3 regions of the Devosia sp. Z11_6 genome follow, and region 3 is predicted to be linked to each of the others. Evidence: predicted binding sites of a transcription regulator. Region 3 holds the regulator's gene; each other region holds the start of a gene.
What was found. The regulator LexA, encoded in region 3, represses DNA repair genes until DNA is damaged. The targets are predictions, from matches to a motif close to TGTTCNNNNTGTGTTCNG.
Positions count from the first base shown of each region.

Region 1: a site for LexA is predicted at 2,084-2,101, ahead of AC3YMN_RS08500 (ImuA family protein). Genes of this name have one in related genera too.
Region 2: a site for LexA is predicted at 2,678-2,695, ahead of ssb (single-stranded DNA-binding protein). Genes of this name have one in related genera too.

Region 1 covers NZ_JBYUNQ010000002.1:666,374-670,785, forward strand. The annotation lists gene ppa (inorganic diphosphatase) at 1-293, opposite strand, end outside; gene AC3YMN_RS08485 (universal stress protein) at 388-840, opposite strand; gene AC3YMN_RS08490 (hypothetical protein) at 967-1,479, shown strand; gene AC3YMN_RS08495 (tellurite resistance TerB family protein) at 1,481-1,921, opposite strand; gene AC3YMN_RS08500 (ImuA family protein) at 2,122-2,928, shown strand; gene AC3YMN_RS08505 (Y-family DNA polymerase) at 2,813-4,412, shown strand, end outside.
Region 2 covers NZ_JBYUNQ010000004.1:432,336-436,747, reverse strand. The annotation lists gene AC3YMN_RS14370 (DUF2267 domain-containing protein) at 1-24, shown strand, start outside; gene bsh (choloylglycine hydrolase) at 1-967, opposite strand, end outside; gene AC3YMN_RS14360 (hypothetical protein) at 1,030-1,737, opposite strand; gene ssb (single-stranded DNA-binding protein) at 2,020-2,520, opposite strand; gene uvrA (excinuclease ABC subunit UvrA) at 2,981-4,412, shown strand, end outside.
Region 3 covers NZ_JBYUNQ010000003.1:128,723-133,134, forward strand. The annotation lists gene moaC (cyclic pyranopterin monophosphate synthase MoaC) at 1-10, shown strand, start outside; gene AC3YMN_RS09985 (molybdopterin molybdotransferase MoeA) at 7-1,209, shown strand; gene lexA (transcriptional repressor LexA) at 1,318-2,031, shown strand; gene AC3YMN_RS09995 (NUDIX hydrolase) at 2,130-2,438, shown strand; gene AC3YMN_RS10000 (IlvD/Edd family dehydratase) at 3,123-4,412, opposite strand, start outside.

The DNA.
Region 1 (4,412 bases), on a different contig from region 3:
TCTTCCATGAACAACACGCCGACCGGGCGCGAGCGCACCACGGCGCCCGGTACCAGCGGGCGCGAATTCATCACGATCACATCGAGCGGGTCGCCGTCGCCACACAGCGTATGGGGCACAAAGCCGTAATTGCCGGGATAGCGCATTGGGGTGTAGAGGAACCGGTCCACGAACAGCGCGCCCGAGGCCTTGTCGATTTCGTACTTGATCGGCTCGCCGCCCAAAGGCACTTCGATGATCACATTGAGGTCTTCGGGCGGGTTCTTGCCGATTGGAATGGCGTCGATGTTCATTGGGCGTTCAGCCTTGGTTCATCTGGGTGGCGAAAAGGTGGCGGCCTTGTTGCCCAGAACCGCCAGCAAAAGCAAGCCTCTTGCCTTTAGTGGCTTATTTGACCACCAAAACCGGCACTTTGGCGCGCGCCAGCACCTCGGCCGCCTGGCTGCCCAGCAATAATCGCCCTAGTCCCCGCCGCCCATGCGAGCCCATCACGATCAGATCACTTCCCTGCTGCTCGGCCGTTTCGATGATGCCGTCAGCCGCTAGATGGTCGGGCAGGTGCAGCGTTTCCGCAGCCATTCCAAGGGCTTGCGCCTGCCCCTGCGCCGCCGCCAGTACCTTGCCGGCACGTTCGCGATAGCCATCCTCGAGCTGGGTGATCAGCGGCCCCGCATCGATCTGGCCAAATCCACCCGTGCCCCCAACCATGGTCGTCACCGGATCCGTCACGGTCAAAACGGTCACCTTTCCGCCACTGCCCTTGCCTAGGTTGAGCGCCGCAGCGAGGGCCTTGTCGCCCAGTTCGGAGCCGTCGGTGGCGATGAGGATGTTGTTGAACATCGGCGTTTCTCCCTGTGATGGAATGGCTTGCAACGGTTTTGTAGCAGAAACACAAAGGTGGCGAATTTGATCTCGATCAGAATGGCAGGGCTATTTTGCCTCGGTGCGGCATGGGGGGCCAGTGCCTTGGCGACCCCCGCCCTGGCCCAATCGGGTTTCAACAGCGCCTATACCGATCTGGATCTGAACGAGTGCCTCGTGCTTGACGCCGACGATTTCGGCGCCAGCTGGGCCTGCCCCGGCTATAAAGGCTTTCCGCTCAAGGTCATGGAAGGGGACCTGCGCTTTTCCCTGGCCTATGGCTTTGGCGACAACAACGAGAACGGCGCCCAAACCCTGCCGCCCTTCAACCGCCTCGGCCCCAAGCTGGAATGGCGGCTGTCCAACGCCTCAGGCCGCTGGCTGCCTATCGCGACCATCGTGCGCTACCACACTGCCGATGCCGAAACGGGCGAAGACAGCAACGAGATCCTGGTGGTTAGCCAGATTGCCGAAGGCAATTCCTGTCACATCGCCTATGTGGACGCCTTGGCTAATCCCGATGCCAACGAGTTGGCGCGTGCCGCCGCCGACCAGGCTGGCGAGTTCGATTGTGCGCTTGATGAAGCCAAAACCATCGGCACCTTCAAGGCCTGGTAGCTCAAGAGGATCGGGATTTGCCGATCTGGTTGCGCAGCACGGTGCGTTCGCGCGAAGGTACGCCGATCAGCTCGGCGATGCGCCAGACCATGTTGTCCTCAAGTTCGTGATTCTTGCCATCGGCAAACACCACTTCCCACATCATGCGGATGATGGCGATGCGATCCTCGAGCTCCAGCGCGGTTAAGGCCGAGGTAAAGCGGTAGAAATCCACCGCCTCGGCATCGCGCATGGCGCCTTGCCGCACCAGTTTATCCACAGCCGCTTCATCGAGTTGGTAGTGGCTCATCAGCGCAGTCTTGATGGCCTGCTGCTCTTCGGGCTTCATCTGCCCGTCTACCGATGCCAGATGCACCAGGAGGGCTGCTGCCGCCAGTTGCGGATCATGCTCGTCCATTGCCGTTTCTGGTTTTGCAAACAAGCGAGTAAGGGCGTCGAACATGCAAAAAACCTCTGCCGGCATCTGGCCTTTCGGCGGTAAGAGGAAAGCGCTAAGGCGCGGTTAGCGTTCCATCCTTCATTGCGAGGGCGGTGGATGGCAAAGGTTAACCTTTTCCCCAACCTCGCAAAAAGACTCGGCTTGACTCCGGAACCCGGTCCGTAGTGTTCTTGTTTTGTTCTGAACCAAGAACCGAAAGCCCCATGAGCGACCTTGACCGCCAAACGCGCCTTGCGGCGCTGCGCACCCGTATTGCCGATCTCGAACGCCGCCCGGCCTTGGCCGAAACGGCGGCACCGGGAGCGATGGCGGGCGGCTTTCCCCTGGCTGGCCCGGGGGTGGTGCATGAAGTGTTCGCCGATGAACGGCGCAATGGCGGCGCTGTGCTGGGGTTTGCGCTGGGGCAGGCGCGGGGATTGCTGGGGGGCACCCGCCAAGCAGTGGTTTATCTGCAGATGACGGCCGATGCCCAGGAAATGGGCCTGCCCTATGGCAGGGGGCTGCAGTTTTTTGGCTTTGATGCCAAGGACCTGGTGCTGATCCGCCCGGCCAATATCGCCGAATTGCTGTGGGCAGCTGAAGAAGCGCTGGGCTGCGGGGCGGTTGCGGCCGTGGTCGCCGACGTGGCGGGCCAGCCCAAGATCCTCGATTTCACCGCCAGCCGGCGCCTCAGCATGCGCGCCCAAAGCGGCGGGGCATCGGTGTTTCTGCTGCGCTATGGGCGCTGGCGCGAATCGAGCGCCGCGCAGTTGCGCTGGCATGTGGCGCCGGTTTTGAGCGCCCCCACCCCCTTTGATGCCCGTGCCCCAGGGGCGAGCCGCTGGAGCGCCCGGCTGGAAAAGGGCGCGCTTGGGCAAAGCCATGGCGGCGAATGGATCCTGGAGTGGACAGAAAATGGCTTTCGAGCAGAGCAAGCAGCCCGCCCCGGTGTGGATGGAACAACGGGGAGCACGCCGCTTCCTGGCACTTTACCTGCCCGATTGGGCGACCGACTATCTCAAGCGGGCTGATCGGCGGCTGCAGTCACCCCTGGCGCTGTTTGAGCGCATCAAGGGGGGCATGCGGCTGGCAGCGGTGGATCGGGAAGCGGCGGCGGCCGGGCTCAGCCCGGGCCAGAACCTGGCCGATGCGCGCGCGCTGGTGCCCAATCTGCACACGCTGCCTATCGACCGGCCGCTCCTGGAAGCCGCCTTTGCCGATTTTGCCGATTGGCATTCCAATGCCAGTCCGCTGGTCGCGGTGCTGCCCGATATAAGCGCCTTTGGCGATCTGGTGCTCGATATCACCGGAGTATCGCATCTGTTCGGCGGCGAGGAAGCGATGCTTGCAACCCTGCTCAAGCGGCTGGCGGTTCTGGGCTACCGGGTCCAGGGAGCGGTGGCCTCCACTGTGGGCGCGGCCTGGGCTGTCGCCCATTTTGCCGCCAACCAGGTGGTGGCTGCGGCCGATACCGAGCGGGTCTTGGCGCATCTGCCGGTCGCCGCGCTTCGCCTCAGCCCGATCCAGATTGCCGGGCTCAATGCAATGGGGCTCAAGCAGGTGGGACAGGTGCGGACGCGCGAGCGCAAGGCCCTGCAGGCTCGGTTCGGTTTGTCGCTGCTGACCCGGCTCGACCAGGCCTATGGCGCACTCGAAGAACGTCCCGTACCCCGCCTGCCCCTGGCCGAACGCTATGCCGAGCGGCGCTTTGCCGATCCGATCGGCTTGATGGACGATGTGCTGATGTGCGCCCATGACCTGGCGGTGCAGATCGGATTGCGGCTCGAAAGCGAAGGGCTGGGCGCGCAAAGCTTTCATCTGTTCCTCTATCGGGTGGACCACAAGGTGATGTGCCTGTCGGTCAATGCCGCCCGGGCCACGCGCGACCCTGCCCATATTGCGCGTTTGTTCGCCCATCGCTCCGAGCGGCTGGGCGGAGATTACGATGCGGGGTTCGGCATTGATGCGATCCGGCTTGCTGCCAGCTCAGTGTCCCCGCTCGATGCCGTGCAGGTGGGCGCCTTTGCCGCTGCCGATGGGGCACAGGATCTGGACCGGCTTTATGACCGCATGGCCAGCCGCCTGGGGGCGCTGGCGGTGCTGCGCACCAAATTCAGCAATACCCATATTCCCGAGCGGGCCGTGCGGCTCGAACCGGTGATCGCCCGCACCCCTGACGATCCCGAAGCGCTGCCCGATCCCGGCCGGGCGCGGCCTCTGCGGCTCCTGCCGGTGCCCGAGCCCATCACCATCACCGCCGCACAGGTGCCCGATGGTCCTCCCGCCGGCATGATCTGGCGGCGGGTTGGGTACCAGTTCATCAAGACCTCGGGGCCCGAGCGCCTGGCGGCCGAATGGTGGCGCAGCGGCCAGCGCCTGCAATTGGTGCCACCGCAGGGACAGGGGAGCAAGCCGGGGCAGGCTCAGCCCTATCTGCCCCAATTGGCGCGCTTTGATCCCGAAGCGCAAACGCGCGATTATTTCATTGCCGAGGATGATGGTGGGCGCCGGTTCT
Region 2 (4,412 bases), on a different contig from region 3:
GCATCTGGATCTGCTGGCCCTTGATCAGCGGATAAGCGGCAAGCGCGGAGCCGTCGAGGTCCTCCTTGCGCATGTCGACCCCGGTGACCTGGCTGTTCTCGTAGGTCGTGTAGTAATAGATGCCCTTGTCGGTGTTGCAGCACGACGAGTAGATGGTGATCTCGTATTTGCCGTTGCCGACGTCCACGCAGCCGCGCTGCTGGGCCACCGACTCCAAGATCTTGAAGAACTGGCTGATCGATTCCGACTCGGAGTCCCCGGAAATCGCGTTCAGCTTGGTGAAGGCGGCCTTGACGAAGCGGGAGGACGAGGACAGATCGCCGGGCAATCCGATCGCGCCCATGCCGCGGCTGTAGACGTCGAAGCTGAGCTGGTCCGAGAAATGCTGCTCGGGCGGGTGGCGCGACAGGTGCATAAAGTTGTTGAGGTTGAAGGACTGGATGTCAAAGGTTGGGTTATTGGTGAGCACGCCGATGGGGTTGTCGTAGACCTTCAAGCCGTCGCGCACCGACTCCACAGTGATGGACTTGTTTCGGTCCGAGATGATCCAGTGCAGTGGCGAGAGCGGGAACGCCTCGCTGAACGAAATATCGACGAGGTTGAACGCGCGCAGCTCTTGCCTGACCTGGTCCACCGTTTCGAACTTGCCCAGGATCCATGGGATGAACTCAAAGGGTGTGATATTGGTCTGGCCAGGGGCTTCGGGCTTGTAATCGGCATTGCCGGGGAAATTGAGCCCCGCCATGCTGAGCCCCTTCTCGTTGGTCGCGTCGTAGTACAGCGGATAGCCATCCGAGATGGTCGCCATGCCGATGATGGCGTGGTGCGTGTCGAGCCTGGGCATTCTGCGGAACTCGAAGGGGAAGTTGCGCGGCGTGACCGTGACCGTCTCGTTGTAGGAGAACTCCAGATCGAGATTGCGGCCGAAATAATGGTCTTTGGTGGTGTAGTTGGCGCCGGTGCACATCTGCCGATCTCCCGTTCTGCCGACCGCGACGGGCCTGCAGTGCCTGTAAATAGATCAAAGGCTTACTGGTTTTTCTCAAACTCGGCCTGGAATGCCGTGCGGGCATTGTGCAGGCCATCGACGAATTGCTGCCAGGAAGCGTCGGTCGCGGCGCCCAGCCGGTCGAGTTGTTCGCGACTTTCCTGCAGCCGGGCTTCCAACGCTGCCTTGCGCGCGTCGAGCCCGGCCTTGGCGCCTGCAGCCGCATTGGCGACCGATTGGTCGAGGTCCTCGATTTCCTGCCTGAAGGCGGCTTCCTGCGCCTCGGCCCGCGCGATGAATACGGCGCGGCGAAGGTCGTGATCAGCCGTGGCGGCGTCATAATAGGCGGCCAGATCGGTCTCGAAGTCGTCCCAATGGGTGGCGAGCGCACTGCCCAGCCGCTCGGTTTCCTCGCGGGTCCTGGCGTCCGTGGTGGCCAGCGCCTCCTCGAGGGAGCGCTGATATTCCTCCCGCACGGCGCGCAGCTTGTCGAGTTCCGCTTCGGCCTTGGTGCGCGCGTCGCCCGCGAGTTGTTCGGTGTTTTGCTCCAGAACGGTGATGGCGGCATCCATCTCCTGCAAATGGGCTTGCGCCCAGCGGATGGCGCGGTGCGCTTCATCAGGCTCCTCAGGCGCGGCTTGCGTGGTGGCGGGGGTGGCATTGTTCTGCCCCACCGCCAGCGGGGACAGGGCCAGCGAGCCCGCAAGGACGGTCACGAGCAGAGCTGCAGATGCCTTGGACGTCAACATGGTGGTTCCTTCCGGTCAGGGCTCTTGCGTGCAATCAGAGATCGGCAGCTCGGTGCCACCGCGCCAAAGTCTGGGCGACTCTTGGATGGTGCGGGCATGCACGCCTCATTTCACCGTGAAACTAGCCCGTCGCGGGTGCCGCAAATTGAGCAAAGTCAATAATGGGGCTTTTTCCCAGGGCCGCGCTGTCGCTTCATGCCTTTGAAGCCGGAAAGGCTTTACGGCAAAAAAAATGGGCCGCCGAAGCGACCCACTTTCCTGGTTTTATGGAGACGTCGAGCCTCAGAACGGGATGTCGTCGTCCATGCCGCCGGACTCAAAGGCCGGGGCGCTCGGGGATGGACGGCGGCCGCCGCCACCACCCCCATTGTCGGACTGGCGGGCGCCGCGGAAGCCGCCGGGCTCGCCGCCCCCTGCCCCTTCACCCTCGCCGCGGCCGTCGAGCAGCGTCAGGTTGGAGTTGAAGCCCTGCAGCACAATCTCGGTGGAGTATTTGTCCTGCCCGCTCTGGTCCTGCCATTTGCGGGTTTGGAGTTGGCCTTCGATGTAAACCTTGGAGCCCTTTTTGAGGTAACTTTCGGCCACACGCGCCAGACCTTCCGAAAAGATCACCACCCGGTGCCATTCGGTCTTTTCGCGCCGCTCGCCGGTGTTCTTGTCTTTCCAGTTTTCCGAGGTGGCGATGGACAGATTGACCACCTTGCCGCCGCTGGGAAGATTGCGCACTTCGGGGTCGTTGCCCAGATTGCCTACCAGAATGACCTTGTTGACGCTGCCTGCCATGACATGCTCCGTTTCGCTTTGCTTGGCCTGCGGCCCGCTTGGGTTCTACTTAACGCCCAAAACCGCAGCCGCTCAGCCTTTTTTGGCGTTTTGAACCGGTTTGTGCCGGCTGCGCCTGACCGCTGGACCCCAGTAGATGGGGATTGCCCTTTAACTTCGTTCATCTTATGTTCTCAGCGCAGGGTGAGTCAAGGACGGCCGAAGGGGCCGCTCGGGAGGTGCGCGATGGGGTCGCTACTGACACGCTGTGTCAGCAGCCCTGCGGGATGGAGTGGCTCCAAAGGGGTGAGCGCCTGACCCCGGGGCTTTGTTGGGCGCGTTGACAGCGGGTGCAAGGCCGCCATGCCGACCCTTTGCCTTGCCTGCCCGGTGGTGCGCCCCTATTTGTGAGTTCCCGCCGACCGTCCGGCCGTTATATGCCGACACCTGTCTGGCGCAGCCTTTATGAACATGGATCGTGATGCCCAATCCCAGCCTTAATCGTGAAATCGTGGTGCGCGGCGCGCGCGAACACAATCTCAAGGGCATCGATGTCCGGCTGCCGCGCGACAGCCTGATCGTGATGACGGGCCTGTCCGGCTCGGGGAAGTCCTCGCTGGCGTTCGATACGATCTATGCCGAGGGGCAGCGGCGCTATGTGGAGTCGCTGTCCGCTTATGCGCGGCAGTTTCTCGAAATGATGCAAAAGCCCGATGTGGAGCATATCGAGGGGCTGTCCCCCGCAATTTCCATCGAACAGAAAACCACCTCGCGCAATCCGCGCTCGACGGTGGGCACGGTCACGGAAATCTACGATTACCTGCGCCTGCTGTTTGCTCGCGTAGGCATTCCTTATTCGCCCGCCACGGGGCTGCCGATCGAATCCCAGACCGTGTCGCAAATGGTGGACCGGGTGCTGGAGCTGCCCGAGGGCACGCGGCTTTATCTGCTGGCGCCGATTGCGCGCGGGCGCAAGGGGGAGTTCAAGAAGGAACTGGCGGAGCTGGGGCGCAAGGGCTTCCAGCGCGTCAAGATCGACGGCGAATATTTCGAGCTCGAGGATGCCCCTACCCTCGACAAGAAGTTCAAGCACGATATCGAGGCGGTGATCGACCGGGTGGTCGTGGGCCCCGACCTCAGCGGGCGCTTGGCGGAAAGCTTTGAAACGGCGCTCAAGCTCGCCGACGGCATTGCGTTGGTGGAACTGGCCGACGAAACCGATGAGAGCGGCAAGCCGCGCCAGATCACCTTTTCGGAAAAGTTCGCCTGCCCGGTGTCCGGCTTCACCATTGCCGAGATCGAGCCGCGGCTGTTTTCGTTCAACAATCCATTTGGTGCCTGCCCGGTGTGCGACGGGCTGGGGACCGAGCAGAAGATCGATCCGGGCCAGGTCGTGCCCGATTCAAGCCTGAGCCTGCGCGACGGGGCGGTGCTGCCCTGGGCCAAGACTTCGGCGCCCTATTACCTGCAAACGCTGAGCGCGGTGGTCAAGCATTTCGGCGCCTCGACCGGGACCGCCTGGGCCGACCTGCCCGACGAGGTGCGGCAGGCGGTGCTCTATGGCACCGGACGGACGGCAATCGAGTTCGTTTATGACGACGGCTTGCGGCAATACAAGACCACCAAGCCCTTTGAAGGGGTGATCGGCAATCTCGAGCGGCGCTATAAGGAAACCGAAAGCGCGGGGATGCGCGAGGAGATCGAGAAATACATGTCGCAGGCGCCATGCGTGGCCTGCAACGGGTATCGGCTCAAGCCCGAAACGCTCGCGGTAAAGATTGCGGGGCTCCATATCGGGCAGGTCACCGAAATGTCGATCCGCGCCTCGGACGAGTGGTTTGCCGGGCTGATGGGGCAGCTGACCCCGAGCCAGAAGCAGATCGGCGAGCGCATTCTCAAGGAAATCCGGGACC
Region 3 (4,412 bases):
GGCGCCATGAGCCTGCTCCCGGTTGAAGACGCCCTCACGGCCATTTTCGCCCGCGTGCCGCCCGCCCGCACCGAGTCGGTGCCGCTGGAAGCTGCCGCCGGCCGGGTGTTGACCGAGCCCCTGCTTGCCCGTCATGACCAGCCGCCCTTCCCTGCCAGCGCTATGGACGGCTATGCCGTGCGCGCCGCCGATATCGTGCCGGGCGCGAGCCTTGCGGTCGTGGGTACCGCCCAAGCCGGCGCCGGTTTTGGCGCGGAAGTCGCCCCGGGCACCTGCGTGCGCATTTTTACCGGGGCGCCCGTGCCCCCCCGCGCGGATGCCGTGATCATGCAGGAGGAAGCGACCCGCACCGGCGACCGCGTCAGCTTTGCCGCCCAGCCTCCCATCGGGCGTAGCATTCGCCCGCTTGGCGACGATTTCCGCCAAGGCCAAGAGCTGATTCCGAGAGGCTCTCGCCTCACTCCCATGCAACTGGCCGTCGCGGCCGCCGCTAATTGCGCGACGCTGCCCGTCGCCGTGCAGCCGCGCATAGCGCTCCTTGCCACCGGGGACGAACTGGTGCTGCCCGGCGCCACGCTCGGACCGGGCCAGATCGTCGCCTCCAACAGCTTTGGTTTGCGGCCGCTGCTTGCGCCTTACGCCGCCGAGATCCGCGACTACGGCATCGCTCCCGACAACCGCGCGGCGCTTGCCGAGCGCCTCGCCGCCATCTTTGCCGAAGCGCCCGATTTCGTCATCACCACGGGCGGCGCCAGTGTTGGCGACCATGACATCGTGCAGGAAATCCTGCTGAGTCTCGGCGTCCAGCTCGATTTCTGGCGCATCAATATGCGCCCGGGCAAGCCGCTTATGTTCGGCACAATGGCCAAAACCCTGGTGTTTGGCCTGCCTGGCAATCCGGTTTCGGCCATGGTGACCGCCGCCGTCTTCATCAAGCCGGCGCTCCGCCGCTGGCTCGGCGTCGCCGAACCCGCCCGCTGGCACCTGCCGCTTCTTGCGCCCACGCCGCCCAATACCGCCCGGCGCCACTTCATGCGTGCCCAAATGGTGCATTCAAGCCAAGGTGCGGGCTTGCTCCCGATCAGCGAAACCGATAGCGGTCATACCTCCTCGCTGGCCCGTGCCGATATGCTGCTGGTGCAGCCGGAGTACGATCCCGGACAACCCGCCGGCACCCTAGCTGCGGCCATTCCGCTGGACGGGTTCTAAGCAGAGCCAAAGAATTTTCTCCTGCGCCCTTGAGCGTTATTGCAGAACATAACTGGAACACCTATGCTCGTTCAGTCTTTGTTCCGATTCTGCGATTGAAGGGCTCCGATGCTGACGCGCAAGCAACATGAACTGCTGATGTTCATCCATGAGCGGATGAAGGAAAGCGGCATTCCCCCTTCGTTTGACGAGATGAAGGACGCGTTGGATCTGGCCTCCAAGTCGGGCATTCACCGCCTGATCACGGCGCTTGAGGAGCGCGGCTTCATCCGCCGCCTGCCCAATCGCGCGCGGGCACTGGAAGTGCTCAAACTCCCCGATTCGATGAACCCCGCGCTCGGCGGCCGCAAGGCCCGCTTCGAGCCCAGCGTCATCGAAGGCAATCTGGGCCGTGTTGCCGCTCCGCCGCCACGCTCGGGCTGGAGCGATGATTATGTGCGCCCCGTCGCGGTCCCGGTCATGGGCCGGATCGCCGCCGGTACCCCCATCGAGGCCATCCAGAGCCACTCCCACACGATCTCGGTGCCGCCCGAGATGCTTGGCCCGGGCGAGCACTATGCTCTGGAAGTGCGCGGCGATTCGATGATCGATGCGGGCATTTTCGATGGCGACACTGTGCTGATTCGTCGCCAGGATGTTGCCGGGACCGGCGAGATCATCGTTGCGCTGGTGGATGACGAGGAAGCCACCCTCAAGCGGCTGCGCCGCAAGGGCAACACCATCGCGCTTGAAGCGGCCAATCCCGCCTACGAAACCCGCATCTTCCCGCCCGACCGCGTCAAGGTTCAGGGCCGCCTCGTGGGCCTGCTGCGTAAATATTGACCCCGAGGGTCGAAAAACTCTGTCCCGTTCTGCTGCGGGTGGTGGCGCAAGAACGCCAGTGCTTGGCGTTCAGGCATCCTTTGGCTGGCTTGCAGCTGGTGAAAGGAACGCGGGAAGGCTCCGAGCCGATGGAAGTCGGTGCTCTGCGCGAACTCGCAGAGGAGTCAGGCCTCCAGGCAGAGGCTTTGCGCACGCTGCCATCCAGCAATTCCATTGCAGAGCAACAGCTTTGGCACTTCGTTGTGGTGAGTGCCGCCGCTCCCGTCCCCGAACACTGGTGTTACTTTACGCAAGATGATGTTGGTCATTGGTTCGAGTTCTTCTGGTGGCCACTCGAGCGCCAACCCGGACCCGAATGGCACCCCATGTTTCAGCGCGCCCTCGCCCATATAGGTCGCCACGCCTGAGCCCTGAGTTGGCCAGGAACAAGCGTCTTCAACGGAGCTCGTTGACGCCCAATAGTCCTCATGAGCCGCACCAGACCAGCGCCTTTGTGCCCCCTCCTTCACCCTCCCCCTTGAGGGGAGGGCCGGGGTGGGGGTTCAGTCCCCTCCTCCGCGAGTGACGTTAGACCCGGCTGGCCACCTCCAGCGTGCAATCCGCTCAAGCCCCATGCCCCCCGACAATAACTTATCCCCGCCCCCGCCGATCGCCCGCATAGTCTCCTCATCCGCGCACCCAAGCGAGATCATGACGAGTGGTTGGTGCGTGGAGGCTGGAGGATCGTGGGTCGCCGCGATCCGGCCGGTGTCCGCAAGAGCCGTGGACCTCTATCGTCCGGTGGTCTTGGGTGAAGAATCGCGATGGCAGCTGCACTGGCCATCGGAACCCTGATGTGGCGCAGGCAGCGGTGCCCGCCAGGGTTTAGTTCAACATCCGCGGAATCTGGCATGCGCCGCAGGAGGGAGCGGGCATCGGCACCCAGTCGCTGTTGGCGAGGCGGAGCTTCCGTTTTGCGCAACGTTTTTTGAGGCAATGCCTCGCCAACGCCGCTCCCAACCGGAGGCCTCGTGCCGACCGGAGTTTCGCCGTGCCTTGGAAACAAAAATCCCCGCCGAAGCGGGGATCTCGAAGTCGTTGGGGCTCAAGCCCTAGTGGTTGTCGCGCGGCACGCCATAGGTCTGGGCAATGCGCTGGTAAGCCACTGCTGGCTTGAGTACGGCGCCATTGCCAAGCTGGTCGACCAGCCCGCGCTGGATTTCCTGCCAGGGCGTCTGGTGCGCGGGGTACTTGTAGCCGCCCGCTTCCGCCAGTTCTTGCCGGCGCGTCGCAATCTCGGCGTCCGAGATCAGGATATCGGCGGTGCCATTGTTGAGGTCGATACGCACCCGGTCACCCGTGCGTAGGATGGCCAGGTTGCCGCCCGCTGCCGCTTCAGGCGAAGCGTTGAGGATCGAGGGCGAGCCCGACGTGCCGGATTGGCGCCCGTCGCCGATACAGGCCAGCGCGTGGACGCCCTTCTTGATGAGGTAGGCAGGGGGCCGCATATTGACGACTTCAGCCGCCCCCGGATAGCCGATCGGGCCCGCGCCGCGCATGAACAGCAGCGTGTGCTCGTCGATATCGAGGGAGGGATCATCGATCCGGTGGTGATAGTCCTCAGGACCATCGAACACCACGGCCTTGCCCTCGAACATGCCGGGATGCTCGGGATTGGCAAGGTAGCGCTCGCGGAACTCGGGCGAGATCACGCTGGTCTTCATGATCGCGTTGTCGAAGAGATTGCCGCGCAGCACCAGGAACCCGGCTTCTTCCTTGAGCGGCTGCTCGAACGGGCGGATCACCTTCTCGTCCTGGATGGGGGTGTTGCGGCAGTTCTCGCCGATGGTCTTGCCGTTGACGGTGGGTGCATTCTCACGGATCAGCCCCTGCTTCATCAGCTCGTTGACCACCGCCGGCACGCCGCCCGCATGGTAGTAATCCTCGCCGAGATATTCGCCGGCCGGCTGCAGGTTCACCAGCAGCGGCACCTTGTGCCCATAGGTCTGGAAGTCCTGCAGGTCGAGCTCGACACCGATATGCTTGGCGATCGCCTGGATGTGGATCGGGGCGTTGGTCGACCCGCCAATCGCGGAATTGACCACGATGGTGTTGATGAAATTGTCCTTGGTCATGATGTCGGAGGGCTTGAGGTCCTCATGCACCATGTCGACGATGCGCTTGCCCGTGCGATAGGCCATTTCCTGGCGATCGCGATAAGGCGCGGGAATTGCCGCCGAACCCGGCAGCTGCATGCCCAGCGACTCAGCCAGCGAGTTCATCGTGGTTGCCGTGCCCATCGTGTTGCAGAAGCCGGTGGACGGCGCCGAAGACGCCACCAGCTCGATGAACTGCGCATAATCGATCTCGCCGGCCGCCATCATCTGGCGCGCCTTCCACAC